Regions from separate parts of the Janthinobacterium sp. EB271-G4-7A genome, predicted to be linked through region 1. Evidence: predicted binding sites of a transcription regulator. Region 1 holds the regulator's gene; each other region holds the start of a gene.

Evidence for each region. Region 1 encodes HrcA, which represses chaperone genes, less so after heat shock. Its sites were predicted from a motif close to TTAGCACTCNNNNNNNNNGAGTGCTAA; they were not measured.
Region 2: a site for HrcA is predicted at 3,222-3,248, ahead of rpoH (RNA polymerase sigma factor RpoH). Genes of this name have one in related genera too.
Region 3: a site for HrcA is predicted at 3,552-3,578, ahead of groES (co-chaperone GroES). Genes of this name have one in related genera too.

Annotation. Positions count from the first base shown of each region.
Region 1 is NZ_JACYMI010000001.1:130,742-135,467, forward strand. It holds gene IGS58_RS00565 (DUF4369 domain-containing protein) at 18-599, opposite strand; gene IGS58_RS00570 (hypothetical protein) at 636-1,235, opposite strand; gene IGS58_RS00575 (HAD family hydrolase) at 1,480-2,205, shown strand; gene hrcA (heat-inducible transcriptional repressor HrcA) at 2,308-3,324, shown strand; gene fur (ferric iron uptake transcriptional regulator) at 3,373-3,804, opposite strand; gene IGS58_RS00590 (outer membrane protein assembly factor BamE) at 4,000-4,629, shown strand; gene dapB (4-hydroxy-tetrahydrodipicolinate reductase) at 4,649-4,726, shown strand, end outside.
Region 2 is NZ_JACYMI010000006.1:197,944-202,669, forward strand. It holds gene IGS58_RS27225 (cytochrome P450) at 1-834, shown strand, start outside; gene IGS58_RS27230 (antibiotic biosynthesis monooxygenase family protein) at 831-1,178, shown strand; gene IGS58_RS27235 (hypothetical protein) at 1,175-1,627, opposite strand; gene IGS58_RS27240 (hypothetical protein) at 1,807-2,073, shown strand; gene rpoH (RNA polymerase sigma factor RpoH) at 2,164-3,057, opposite strand; gene ftsX (permease-like cell division protein FtsX) at 3,479-4,399, opposite strand; gene IGS58_RS27255 (cell division ATP-binding protein FtsE) at 4,396-4,726, opposite strand, start outside.
Region 3 is NZ_JACYMI010000001.1:871,315-876,040, forward strand. It holds gene IGS58_RS04000 (GNAT family N-acetyltransferase) at 1-517, opposite strand, end outside; gene IGS58_RS04005 (hypothetical protein) at 603-1,073, opposite strand; gene groL (chaperonin GroEL) at 1,320-2,969, opposite strand; gene groES (co-chaperone GroES) at 3,020-3,310, opposite strand; gene IGS58_RS04020 (hypothetical protein) at 3,836-4,582, shown strand; gene IGS58_RS04025 (DUF904 domain-containing protein) at 4,712-4,726, shown strand, end outside.

The DNA.
Region 1 (4,726 bases):
GCTACCGTTGCCGCAACTTAGGCCGGATTGCAGGCGACCTTTACCGATGTCACATTCGCTTCGCCCATGGTGCCGCCGCCTGTGCCCGGCTGTACGACGCACAGCAGACCCTTCGGCTGCACGGAGACGCTGACGCCATAGGTATCGCCATAGGCGACGGAGCCGGCCATGGTAAAGGTCGTGGAGTCCTTGACCACTGTTGTTGTTGTACTACCGTTAATCAGCACCAGACCATCCACCGTCAGGCCGGAAATCGTGCCACCCACGGTATATCTGTTTTGCGCGCAAGCAACAGCGGCGCTGATAGTGAGGTAATGACCAGCCGAACCGGAACCACCGCTGATGCTGCAAGTCATGTGCGCCGGTTGCTGCTGGATGGTGATGTTGTAGTCGGTACCATAGTCGATGCGCTTGGCAAAGGTAAACGCTGTTTTCCCCGCAGGAACCGGCAGGGAGTCGCCGCTATTGACCAGGATCAGTCCTTCATTGTTCAAGCCTGAGATCGTGCCGCTGACATCATACGAGGCCTTGCCGCCGCAAGCGGCCAGTCCCAAGGTCAGCAGCAGTGCGGCGATAGGGCGCAAGCAGGATAACTTCATGTATTTCTCCAAAAAATAGGTGACGGATCGCAAGGATTACTGCGGCTTGCAGTCAAGTGTGGCTGCGGTCGTGGCGGCAGATCCCATCTTGCCGACCGTATCGCTGCCATCGGCACTGCTGGAACCCTGGAAGCGGCACGTCAGGCCCGTTGGCTGAGCCAGTATGGAAATGCCGTACGAGGCGCCGTCATCAACGCTTTTGAATTCGTAGGTGGTGGCGCCAGCCAGCAGGGTGGTGCCGTTGGGGCCCATCACCAGGCGCAAACCATCCGTGGTCAGGCCCGTGACCGTGCCGCTCAGCGGGTAGGCGTTGGTCTGGCAGTTCACCTGGGCTGTAGTCACGGAGTAGCTCGATGCCTTGCCGACGCCATTGATAATGGTGCAAACGGCACCCTTGGGCTGTTGTGCGATGGTGATATTGTAGCGGTCATCGTTCTTGACCAGCTTGGTGAAAACAAAGCTGGCCTGGCCCGCAGGAATCGGCAAGCTTTCCCCGTCATTCAGGAGAATCAGGCCATCTTTGGCCAGGCCGACGACTTGGCCTTGCAGATACAGGTTGCCGCCGCTGCCACCGCAGGCTGCCAGTGTGACGGCGCAAGCCGCCGCCAGCATCGAGCGCAGGTACAAATTTTTCATACATTCTCCAAAACGAATTAGGTTGGGTAGCGCAACGCGGACGCTGGCGCCGCATTGGAATGGCGCCTATTTTAGTCTATCTGGCAAGCTGAATGATCTTGCCTTGTATCACCCTGTAACAATTTTTCGCCGGGAAGCGCTGGCCCGGCCCCATTTCATGGAGGCGCAGCCATGCCGGCGGCGGCGATCAATGCGACAATAGAGGCAGGCTGCGCACTGTGGCGTGGCATCCACCGTGAATCTCATGTCCCTTGCCCCTGTAAAACCTGCCGTGCCGCCCAAGGCCATCCTGTTCGACCTCGACGATACCTTGTGGCCCATCGCGCCCGTGATTGCCGCTGCGGAAACCCTGCTGCACGACTGGCTGGCCACGCATGCGCCCAAGGTGGCGCAGCAGTTTTCCATCGAGGTGTTGCGCCAGCACCGCCTGGCCATGCTCCATGAACAACCGCATTTCCATGGCAACCTGATCGAGTTGCGCCGCGCGGGCTTGCTGGCCGCCTTCGAGGCGGCCGGCGAGGATCCTGTTCTGGTCGATGGCGCCATCGCGCAGTTCCTGGCTGCGCGCCATCGCGTCCAGCCGTATGACGACGTCTTGCCTGGCCTTGCCTGGATGGGCCAGCGCATGCTGGTCGGCTCGATTTCGAATGGCAATGCGGACCTTGAAGTTATCGGCCTGGCACAGCATTTTAAAGTCTCCATCGCCGCCAGCGATTTCGGTGTGGCCAAGCCTGACGCGAGCATCTTCCTGGCCGCTTGCGCCGCGCTGGGCGTGGCGCCGCATGAGGCCGTGTATGTCGGCGACGACTTGTATTTCGACGTCACGGGAGCGCAAGGGGCGGGCATGCGCGCCGTGTGGATGAACCGCAAGGGCAGCGACGCGCATCTGGCCGCCGGCGTGCAGCCCGACGCCATCTGCGCCAACTTCGATGAATTGCTGCTGTGGCTGCAGGGGCAACTGGAAGATTGATCGCCGCCGGGCGGGCGAACGTGCATAATAGGCGCTGTTGATGCACGTTCGGCCGCTTTCGTTGCCGCTTGCTTAACAACATACTTGCTTAAATAAAACACCATGCAACTCGATACACGTGCCCAAACACTGCTGAAAGCCCTGGTCGAGCGATATATCGCCGACGGCCTGCCGGTCGGTTCGCGCGCCTTGTCGAAAATTTCCGGCCTGGACCTGTCGCCGGCCACGATCCGCAACATCATGGCCGACCTGGAAGAGCTCGGTTATGTGTCCAGCCCTCACACCTCGGCCGGACGCATCCCCACGCCGCGCGGCTACCGCATCTTTGTCGATACCTTGCTGACCGTCCGGCACCTGGACGAGCATCTGGTGGAGTCGCGCATGCGCCTGCAGACGCCGCAACCGCAAAAAACCATCGCCAACGCGGCGCAGATGCTGTCGTCGCTGTCGCAGTTTGCCGGCGTCGTGCTCACTCCGCGCCGCGAATCCGTATTCCAGCAAATCGAATTCCTGCGCCTGTCCGAAAAACGCATCCTGCTCGTCATCGTCGCTCCCGGCGGCGACGTGCAGAACCGTTTATTGCTGACGGAGGCCGACTATACGCCGGCGCAACTGGTGCAATCGGCCAATTACATCAACCAGAATTATGGCGGCCTGTCATTCGATGCCGTGCGCGTGCGCCTGCAGGGCGAGTTGCGCCAGTTGCGCGACGATATGGGCAGCCTGATGCAGGCGGCCGTGGAAGCGGGCAGCGAAGCGATGACCGACCATAGCGATGACATGGTGATTTCCGGCGAGCGCAACTTGCTCAGCGTGAGCGATCTGTCATCGAATATGCATTCGCTGCGCCAGATGTTCGACATGTTCGAGCAAAAAACGGGATTGATGCAGCTGCTCGACGTATCGAGCAAGGCGACGGGCGTGCAGATATTCATCGGCGGCGAATCGAACCTGGTGCCGATGGATGAGATGAGCGTGGTGACGGCGCCGTATGAAGTCAACGGCAAGATCGTGGGCACGCTGGGAGTGATCGGACCGACGCGCATGGCCTACGAGCGCGTCATCCCGATTGTCGATATCACGGCCAAGTTGCTGTCAAGCGCGCTCAGCCATCATTGATCGTACTGCCTGGCGCGCCAGCCGCCCCGTGGGAGCGGCCAGCTGTGGTCAGGCGGTTTTGTGCGGGCAAGCCGTCTTGATGCAGTTGCCATAGATGGCCAAGGCGTGTTCGGCGATCTTGAAGCCGCGCTCTTCGGCTACCTTTTGCTGGCGCACTTCGATGTCTTCGTCGAAGAATTCTTCGACCCGGCCACAGTCGAGGCACACCAGGTGGTCGTGGTGGGAACCTTCGTTGAGTTCGAAAATCGCCTTGCCGGTTTCAAAATGGTTGCGGTTGAGCAAGCCTGCCTGTTCGAATTGCGTCAGGACGCGGTAGACAGTTGCCAAGCCGACATCCATATTGTCGGCCAGCAGAATCTTGTAGACGTCTTCCGCGGTCAGGTGGCGTACCGGGCTACTCTGGAAGATATCGAGTATCTTCAGCCGTGGCAGGGTGGCTTTCAGGCCGCTTGCCTTGAGATCACTAGGATTGTTACTCATGTTTGTTGCTCGTATGTGGGTCAGGTGCTTTATCATATAGCGTTTTGTCGGGGAGTGCCAAAATATGCATTTTTTGGCGGGCCGGTCACTCCTGGCGTTTTGTTCATCCAATTGAGGTCATTTATGCGCGTAACACCGGCTGTATTGCCATCTCTCTGGCACCGTATTTCATTTCGAGCACCAGTCTTGGCAGGCATGGTCTGTGTCGCGCTGGCCATGTCCGGCTGCGCCAGCCGTGGCATCCTTGGCGAAAAGCCGGCGGCTGCTCAAAAAGAAGGCAAGGAACTGGTCCCCGAACAGGGCGCACAAACTACCACCATTACGCCACTGCAAAAATTCATGTGGTTTTTCTCGCCCTACCGTCCTGACATTCAACAAGGCAACTTTGTCTCCGAAGAGATGCTGGCCCAGTTGAAAGTGGGCATGACGCGCGACCAGGTACGTTTCGTCCTCGGCACCTCGCTGCTGACCGATATCTTCCATGCCGACCGCTGGGATTATCCATTCCGCCTGGCCCGGGGCAGTGGCGAAACCACCAGCAGCCGCGTGGTCGTGTACTTCGGCAAGGATGGCAAGGTTGAACGTTTCGAAGGCGGCAACTTGCCGACGGAGAAAGAATACATCGACCGTATTGCCGGACCGTCGCCGTTCGCCAAGGTCGCCAAGGCCGACGTGCCTGCCGCCGCCGTGCCATCGCCCGTGGCGCCAAGCGCCGTGCCTGTGCCGGCCGATGCCGCGCCCGCCATTCCCGTGAGTAAGCCGGAAGTGACGCCTGCACCTGCCGCCGAGCCTGCACCTGCACCTGCTGCCGAACCCACCAAATAAGTTGCTGTAAGAGAATAAAATGACTGAACTGAAAATTGCCATCGCTGGCGCCAGCGGCCGCATGGGCCATATCCTGATCGAAGCGGTCAGCAATGCG
Region 2 (4,726 bases), on a different contig from region 1:
AAGCAGGTGCTGGCGCGTTCGCTGGGACAGGTGGACCTGGCGCGCCTGCAGGCGCGGACATGGCGCATGGCCAGCGACCGCGTGCCCGCCAGCGCCGCGCAATTGAACGGCGCGCTGTTCGAACTGCCCCTGTTTGCCATGGCGGACTTGCTGGGTTTTGCGCCAGCGCAATGGCCGGCGCTGGCCGCCTGGACGCGCGATTTCGTCGCCTGCCTGTCGCCGCTGAGTAATGGAGAACAACTGGCTGGCGCGCAAGTGGCAGCCGACGCCTTGCTGCAAGGTTTTACCGCGTTGCTGCGCGAGGCGGATGCATTGCCCGGCAGCTTGCTGGCCAAGGTCGTGTCCGAGGCGGAAGCGCTGGGCTGGCAGGCCTCGGGCGGCGTGCTGGCCAACCTCGTGGGTCTGCTGTCGCAGACCTGCGACGCCACGGCCGGCTTGCTGGGCAATGCCATAGTTGCCTTGCGCACGCAACCGCAGTGGTCCACGCAAGTGGGTGCCGCCCCCCGGCTGTGGCCAGCCCTGCTGCGCGAGGTCAGCCGGCATGACCCCTCCATCCACAACACGCGCCGCTACACGGCGCAAGACGTGGAGTTCGATGGCGTGCGCGTGGCGGCCGGGCAGATGATCGTCGTCGTGCTGGCCAGCGCCGGCCATGCAGAGTGCGGTTTTGGCCATGGCCGCCACGCCTGTCCGGGCCAGTCCATCGCGCAGGCCATCGCCACGGCTTCCCTGCAGGCGTGGGCCGACGGGCTGGACCGTGTGCCGCTGGCGTGGCGTTATCTGCCGTCGCTGAACGCGCGCATCCCTGTTTTTAGCCTGGGAGAAATGAAATGATTGCCGTGATTTTCGAAGTCTGGCCCGGCGCGGAAGGGCGCCAGCAGTATCTGGACCTGGCCGCCGCGCTGCGTCCCTTGCTCGATGAAGTGGACGGTTTCATTTCCATCGAGCGCTTCAGCAGCCTGAGCGAGCCAGGCAAATTGCTGTCGCTATCCTTCTTTCGCGACGAGGCGGCGCTGGCGCAATGGCGGCAGCTGGAAGCGCACCGCGCGGCGCAATCGGCAGGCAGGCAGGGTGTGTTTGACGACTACCGGCTGCGCATTGCCGCCGTCGTGCGCGATTACGGCATGCTGGACCGGCAGCAGGCGCCGGCCGACAGCCGGCGGCGCCACAGCGTTTAGCGGGGCAGTGCGCCCTGCGTGATTTTCACTTTGACCCGGTACGTGGGCTCGGCCGCATTCAGGGCGGGCGGCGTGGCCGGATCGACGTCGAGCAGGGTAAACGTCAGGTGGTTGACGGTGACGGAACTGGCGGCGCCGGGCATGGAGTCGGACAAGACGATGTCCGCGGCGCCTGCGCTGTTGAGCAAACTGAAACTGTAGCTGACGTAGCCTTTCCACACGCACACGGCGCCCTTGCGGCAGCGGCTGTCGTTGACACGTTCGAGTTTCAGGGTGTCGGTGGCCGTGATGGCCACCTGTTCGCCCGGCGAGAGCACGTGGGTGACGCTGCGCGGCGTGTTTTCCGCGTCGCCGGCGCTGCCGGCCGCGCCGCAGCCAGCCAGCACGGCCAGGCAGGCGAAGAACAGGGGAAGCAGCACGGTGCGGTAAGAGCGGGTCAGATAATGCATGTTTTTCCTTTCAGGTGGAGCGTCCCCGGCGTGCTTGTTCACGCGTGGGATGAAAATGATAGTAACAAAATGATATTTTTACGGCGCACTATTGGCGTGCTGCCGGTGAATTGATGCGCCAGCCACGCGGCGCGCCGATTACTGCGTAGAATGGCTGTTTTGAAAATCAGGAAACAACCATGAAAAAAACCGACCTGGCCAAAAGCGATGCCAAGAAACTGATGGGAAAGATGAATGTTCCCGGCGCCGGTGCATTCGGTAAGGAAGCGGTGGTCATCGACCGCCGCGAGCAGCGCAAGCGCGATCAGGCCCTGGGCCTGGTGCCATTCGCCGTCAAGCTGAACAGCGATCTGGTCTTGCAATTGCAGACCCTGGCCAAGGAACGCGGCGCGGATCTGAATGAATTGGTCGCCGAACTGATCACCAAGGGCTTGGCTGCAGCGTAAGGGCTGACAATGTTTATCTGTTGATAAATATCAAGTTATAAAACTAAAAGGCGCCTTGCGGCGCCTTTTGCATTGCGGCATTGCTTGCGATTACACGTAGGCGGCCAGGGCGCCCTTCATTTTTTTCAGCGCCGCCACTTCGATCTGGCGGATGCGTTCGGCCGATACGCCGAACTCTTCTGCCAGCGCGTGCAGGGTGGCGCCGGAGCCGTCGTCGTTGGCCAGCCAGCGCGCTTCGATGATGCGGCGCGAACGGGCGTCCAGCTTCGACAGTGCCGTTTCCAGGCCTTCCGATTGCAGACGCGTCACTTGTTCCGCTTCCAGTACCTTGGTCGGCTCGCTTTGCTCCGACGACAGATAGGCGATCGGCGAAAACTTGTCGTCTTCATCGTCGGTCGGCGATTCCAGTGCGATGTCGCGGCCGCTCAAGCGGGTTTCCATCTCGATCACTTCTTCGCGCTTCACGTCGAGCAGCTTGGCCAGCGCATCGATCTGCTTTGGCGTCATCGCGTCCAGGCCCGTCTTGTGGCTGCGCAGGTTGAAGAACAGCTTGCGCTGCGCCTTCGTCGTCGCGACCTTGACCAGGCGCCAGTTTTTCAGGATGTACTCGTGCATCTCGGCTTTCACCCAGTGCATGGCGTACGACACCAGGCGCACGCCCTGGTCCGGATCGAAACGCTTCACGGCTTTCATCAAGCCGATATTGCCTTCCTGAATCAGGTCGGCGTGCGGCAAGCCATAGCCCAGGTAGCCGCGGGCAATCGAGACCACCAGGCGTAGGTGCGACAGCACCAGTTCTTGCGCGGCGGCCAGGTCATTTTTTTCACGCAGGCGTGTCGCCAGCGAAATTTCTTCGTCATGGGTCAACATGGGCAGGCGGTTCACGGCCGAAATATAGGCGTCGATATTGCCCAGATTGCCAGTGAACCCGAGGCCCAGCGCATTACTTTTGGTCGGAACCAATGCGGACGTTGCGGACATCATAGTCATGTTTTCTCCCTCGTAGTCTTGCTTTGTTCCAGTTGGCCACGTCACGCGACGTGGCAGCTCGTATCTTCGTTTTTGCGTATTCGGTCTTGCACTTTGCAGATCGCGGCACCATCTTGATCTGGCGTCCATGGCGGTTCTGCTATTGGTATGTCCCTATATTAGCACTCTCTGCTTGAGAGTGCCAATCAGCACATTTAATCGACCTGATAGCCTAAATGCTATGGCGAATGAATGCTTGATATACATCTTTAAAAAGCGATCTGAACAGCGCCGCAGGCCGCTTTACGACAACATGGCCAGTCTACGGCCTCTGGCTGAAGCGAGCCTTAAGAATACTTGCTTAATATCAATATAGCAGCAATATGGGGATGGCGAGACGCATGGCGGCGCGGGAGCGCCGCCATGGAAAGGAAGGTCAGTTCAGGCGCGCCAGGTGGCGCTGCACGCAGAGGAAGGCGCCGATCAGACCCAGGCCGGCGCTGAGGGCCAGCAAGCCGGCCATCGGCAGCGGCGCCAGCGGCACCAGCTGGAATTCGGACGCATACAGGCGGGCAAACTCGGCAATCGCGGTATTCAGCGGCTGCAAGGCCAGCGCCACGGCGCCCAGGGCCAGCGCACCGGCGCACAGGCCCAGCAGGGCGCCCGTGTAATAGAAGGGGCGGTGGATGAAGGTATCGGTGGCGCCGATCAATTTCGAGATGCTGATTTCATCGCGCTGCTGCATCACCTGCAGGCGGATGGTATTGAAGACCACGGCGATCACGGCCACGCCCAGCGTGATCGCCAGCAGCAGCAGCACCAGGCGCAGCACGCCCAGCAGGGCCGCCAGGCGCTTGACCCAGGCCGAATCGACTTGCGCCGATTCCACGAATGGAAGCTGGCGCAACTGTTCCGCCACCGCATCGACATCCTGCGCTTCGCTGGCGCTGCTGAAGGCATCGAGTTTCAGCACATAGCTGTCGGGCAGGGGATTGTCGCCCAGGGTGCTGAGCACATCGGCCAGGCCGCTCTTGTTTTTCAGCGAGTCCAGCGCCTGTTCGCGCGGGATGAAGACGATCTTCGCCTTTTGCGGGCCCACGATCTTGCGCATGGCGCCCGCCAGGGCCACGGCTTGCTCGCGCGGCGTGTCGATCTTCAGGAAGACGCTGATTTCCGGGTCGACCGACATCTGTTCCGACATGGGGCGGACATTGTCGAGCATGGTCAAGCCGGCGAACGGCAGCGACAGGGCGATGGCGACGACGAGCACGTTCAATAGAAAGCCGCCCGGCGACTTGCGCAAGTGAATCAGCGCCGAACCGAGGGCGAAGCGGTGTTGACGGAACCAGCCTCTCATGCCTGCTCTCCCTGCGCGTCGTCCTGGTCGGGAGAGGGTGCAAAATCGGGATCGGGCGGGGCGAAGACGGGCGCCTGCGTGGCCTTGTCGATGGCGACCAGCTGGCCGTTTTTCAGGTGGATCACGCGGGCGGCGGCGTCGAGCATCTGTTCGTCATGGCTGGAAATGAGGCAGGTCACGCCCACGGAGTGGAATGCTTTCAGGGCGTCGAGCACCTTGTTGGCGCTGGCGCGGTCCAGGTTGGCCGTCGGTTCGTCGGCCAGGATGATCTGCGGCCGGTTGACGATGGCGCGCGCGATCGATACGCGCTGCTGTTCCCCGCCCGAC
Region 3 (4,726 bases), 740 kb from region 1:
CATTACTTTCGGCACTTGCACGCGCAGGGCGGGGCAGCCACAGCTGCATTTGCAGCATGCCATCCGATGCGGGACAGTCCTCCAGGGTAAAACCGCAAGCCAGGTACAGGGTCAGCGCCGCGTGGTTGTCCTGCGCCACGGCCAGGCGCACGCGGCCCAGCTCGGGAATGGCGCAGGCATGGGCGATGGCGGCCTGCACCAGTTGCCGTCCCGCGCCGCGCCCGCGCGCCTGCGGCGCCACGTACACGCCCCACAGGCTGGCCTTGTCATGCACGACGGCGATCGGTTCGCGGCGCAGGCCGGCCATGGCGATCAATTGCTCCTTGGCGAAAGCGCCAAATATTATTTGGTGGGAGGTGGCGTGCAGGCGCTCGGCTATCTGTGCCAGCGGCAAGCCGCTTTCCGCCGCATGCGTGGTGCAGAAGGCGGCGGGCAGTTCGGCGATGCCGGCCAGGCGCAGCGCGCGGTAGGCGCTGGCGTCGTCTGGCGTGAGGGGGCGGACGGTGATGGCGGGCATGTGGGCGAGTATCGGGCTTCGATGCCAGAAAGTAAAGCTTGCGCTGCAACGCCGGTGTCCCTGGCCATCGCGTTGGCTTGGGGGGTTACTGCGTGGCGATGCGCTGCATGGGCGCATTGTCCTTGCGCCATTGTTCCAGGCTGATCAGGTCGCCGCTGACGATGTCGTCGACGAGGATGCGCTTGCCATCGGACGTGACGACGAAACTCTCCCACCGGTGCGCCGCATCGGGCGTGCTTTCGAAAAAGCTCAGCTGGTAGTAAACGACGCCATTGACGAGGCGCGTCTCGGGCGACGTTTCCATCACGGCGCCGTGCGCGCGGCCGCCGGACGCCTTTTCGATATGCGCCGACCATGCCTTGATTTCCGGCAAAGCCATCAGCGCATCGACGGCGCGCGCGTTCTGCTCCGGCACCGCCGTCTGGCTGCTCGCGGCATTGTCTGCCTGCGGCGCGGACTGCTGATGCAGGTAGAAAGCACCGAGCCCGGCGGCCAGCAAGCCGGCCAGGATGCCGGCGATGATGGTGGTTTTGGAAGAAGAGGCGCGTGGCGGCATGATGGTGAGCGTGAGAAAGAGGGACGATGGCGGCCATGCTAAAGCAAAACGCACAGCCCGGCAATCGCCGGGCTTGCCAAACGGGCTTGCTAACGGGCTTGCCAAATGAACAGGCGAAAAAAAGCCACCTTCCGTAGAAGGTGGCTTTCGGGGCCGCCGGGAGGCGCTGGCAGCTTTTGGTCTGCCAGCCCCGTCCCTGCGTATGCGGCCAGTCGCGCCGTCGCCTGCGCGACTGGCCGACGGACATTACATCATGCCGTCCATGCCGCCCATGCCGCCCATGCCACCCATGCCGCCGCCCATGCCGCCGCCTGCTTTGTCGTCAGCGATTTCGCAGACCATGCAGTCGGTCGTCAGCATCAGCGAAGCGATCGAAGCGGCGTTTTGCAGCGCCGAACGGGTCACTTTGGCTGGGTCCAGGACGCCCATTTCCACCATGTCGCCATACGTGCCGTTGGCAGCGTTGTAGCCGTAGTTGCCCGAGCCAGCCAGTACGGCTGCCACGACGACCGAAGCTTCTTCGCCAGCGTTTTGCACGATCATGCGCAGTGGCTCTTCCATTGCGCGCAGGACGATCTTGATACCAGCGTCTTGATCAGGATTGTCGCCCTTGACCGTGATGTTGGCGCGTGCGCGCAGCAGGGCTACGCCGCCGCCTGGCACGATGCCTTCTTCCACGGCAGCGCGGGTCGCGTGCAGTGCATCTTCAACGCGGGCTTTTTTCTCTTTCATTTCGACTTCGGTGGCTGCGCCAACCTTGATCACGGCAACGCCGCCAGCCAGTTTGGCGACGCGCTCTTGCAGTTTTTCACGGTCGTAGTCCGAGGTCGCTTCTTCGATCTGTACGCGCACTTGTTTCACGCGTGCTTCGATCGAAGCTGCTTCGCCGGCGCCATCGATAACGATGGTGTTTTCCTTGCCCACTTCGATGCGTTTCGCTTGGCCCAGTTCGGCCAGGGTCACTTTTTCCAGGGTCAGGCCGACTTCTTCAGCGATCACTTGGCCGCCGGTCAGGACAGCGATGTCTTCCAGCATGGCTTTACGGCGGTCGCCGAAGCCAGGTGCTTTCACTGCGCAAGTTTTCAGGATGCCGCGGATGTTGTTCACAACCAGGGTGGCCAGCGCTTCGCCTTCGATGTCTTCTGCGATGATCAGCAGTGGACGGCCAGCTTTTGCGACTTGTTCCAGTACCGGCAGCAGGTCGCGGATGTTCGAGATTTTCTTGTCGCACAGCAGGACGAATGGGCTGTCCAGCACGGCAACTTGTTTCTCCGGGTTGTTGATGAAGTATGGCGACAGGTAGCCGCGGTCGAACTGCATGCCTTCAACGATGTCCAGCTCGTCGTTCAGCGACTTGCCGTCTTCAACGGTGATGACGCCTTCCTTGCCGACTTTTTCCATCGCTTCAGCGATACGCTCGCCGATCGAGTAGTCCGAGTTTGCCGAGATCGCGCCAACCTGGGCGATTTCCTTGGTCGTGGTGCAAGGACGGGCGATTTTCGCCAGTTCTTCGACGGTGGCAGCAACTGCCTTGTCGATACCGCGCTTCAGGTCCATCGGGTTCATGCCGGCGGCAACGAACTTCATGCCTTCGCGCACGATGGCTTGTGCCAGCACGGTTGCGGTGGTGGTGCCGTCGCCGGCGTTGTCGCTGGTGCGGGAAGCAACTTCCTTGACCATTTGCGCGCCCATGTTCATGAGCTTGTCTTTGAGTTCAACTTCTTTCGCTACCGAGACACCATCCTTGGTGACGGTAGGGGCGCCGAACGAGCGCTCCAGGACCACGTTGCGGCCTTTCGGGCCCAGCGTTACTTTGACTGCGTTGGCGAGGATGTTGACGCCTTCGACCATCTTGGCGCGCGCTGCGTCGCCGAATACTACTTCTTTAGCTGCCATGTTCAATTCTCCTGAGTTTCGGGATGTATCTGTCTACAACGTGGAAACAATTACTTGACGACGATCGCCATGATGTCTTCTTCGCGCATGACCAGCAGCTCATCGCCGTCAACTTTGACGGTTTGGCCGGCGTACTTGCCGAACAGGACGCGGTCGCCCACTTTGACATCCAGAGGACGCACTTTGCCGTCGTCGAGAATCTTGCCATTGCCTACGGCAAGGACTTCGCCTTGATCCGGTTTTTCAGCAGCTGCATCAGGAATGATGAGGCCGGACGCAGTCTTGGTTTCCTGGTCGAGGCGTTTGACGATGACGCGATCGTTCAATGGGCGCAGATTCATACAAAACTCCTTAAAGTTCAATGGATAGGTGTTGCTAAATGAATACATGCCTGGCACAGCGCCAGGCCTGCTTTCAGTGACCGCCGTTGAAAGCAGCCCGCAACGGTCAAGCAAACCCCATGTCATCCTGTCCTTGCCTGTATCCGGCAGTGGTGCATCGCGGCGTCGCCCGCCGCGTAGCGTTCCCTGCAGTGGCCTGGCAAGCACCATCATTTCCTGAGGATTGCTACGAAAGAGTTTGTTAGCACTCTCTACTAACGAGTGCTAATTATAGGGACGCTAAGGGTCAACTTCAAGGGCTTATTCAAGGGGAACATATAGATAGATGCTGAGCAGAGCCTGCATCTACACAGGGTTTGCGCCAGCACAAGCCTCGTTCCCGGGCGTCAGCAACAGGCGCGACTCTAGCATGCCGTTCGGAGGGGGGGCGTTCCTGTACGCATAGGAAACAGAGTTTGACTATGAAATTTGATAAGATGATTGCAATTGCATATCAATATCACCACTCGCACCAGAAAGCACGCCATGCCATTCCCGATTTCCCATCCCGCCCTGCGCCTGTTGGGCGCTACTCTCGTCGGTCTCGCCTGCCTGGGCAATGCCGCGGCACAAACGCCCACCATCGTCGACGAGATCACTGTGGCGGCCCTGACGCCGCTGGAAAAGGAAATGTTGCTCAATGACTTGTTCAACGATTTGAACAAGGATGACGACGACCAGGAAGCCCATGTGTGGGACAACGGCGGCGACAGCGGCGTGCTGGTGAAAGTCACATATAACTTCAGCAACTCCGGCATGACGGAACACAGCTTGAAGGCGCACGTGTGCCGCGACCTGAAATTCGTCGTCACCGCGGGCGACAAGTCGCAGGACCTGAGCCGCCGCACCTGTTCGCAGAACAGCGGACGCTGGGATGTGCAGGGCAAGGACCCGGCGCCCGTCGTGTATCCGCCATTCCTGTCCGACGTCACCATCGCCAAGCTGAATGCGAAGGAACAGAAAGCGCTGCTGACGGCCGCCGTGCGCACCTTGAAAGATGAAGAGGATGGCAAGACGCGCCAGTGGAGCAACAAGGGCCTGGGCAATGCGGTGCCGCTGGCAGTGCGCCTGACGCCCTCGGGGACGGACGCCAAGCCTGGCAGCTACCACCGTACTTGCCGCGACTTGACGATGGTGCTTGACGGCAAGGGCGGACAACAGACGCTGACGCGCCGCTCTTGCGAAAACCGCTATGGCGGACTCGATATCGAACCCGATTACGTCGACGAGTAAAACGCTGCCATCGCGGCGCCGGCGGATGCGCGCACTTGGCGAAAAGCGCCGGAAAAAGCGTGTATTGTCCGCCAACTGCCCTGCATTGATGTAAATATGTGTGACAGCGGCGTGATTCGATTGACGCCCATGGAGCGTCCGCCC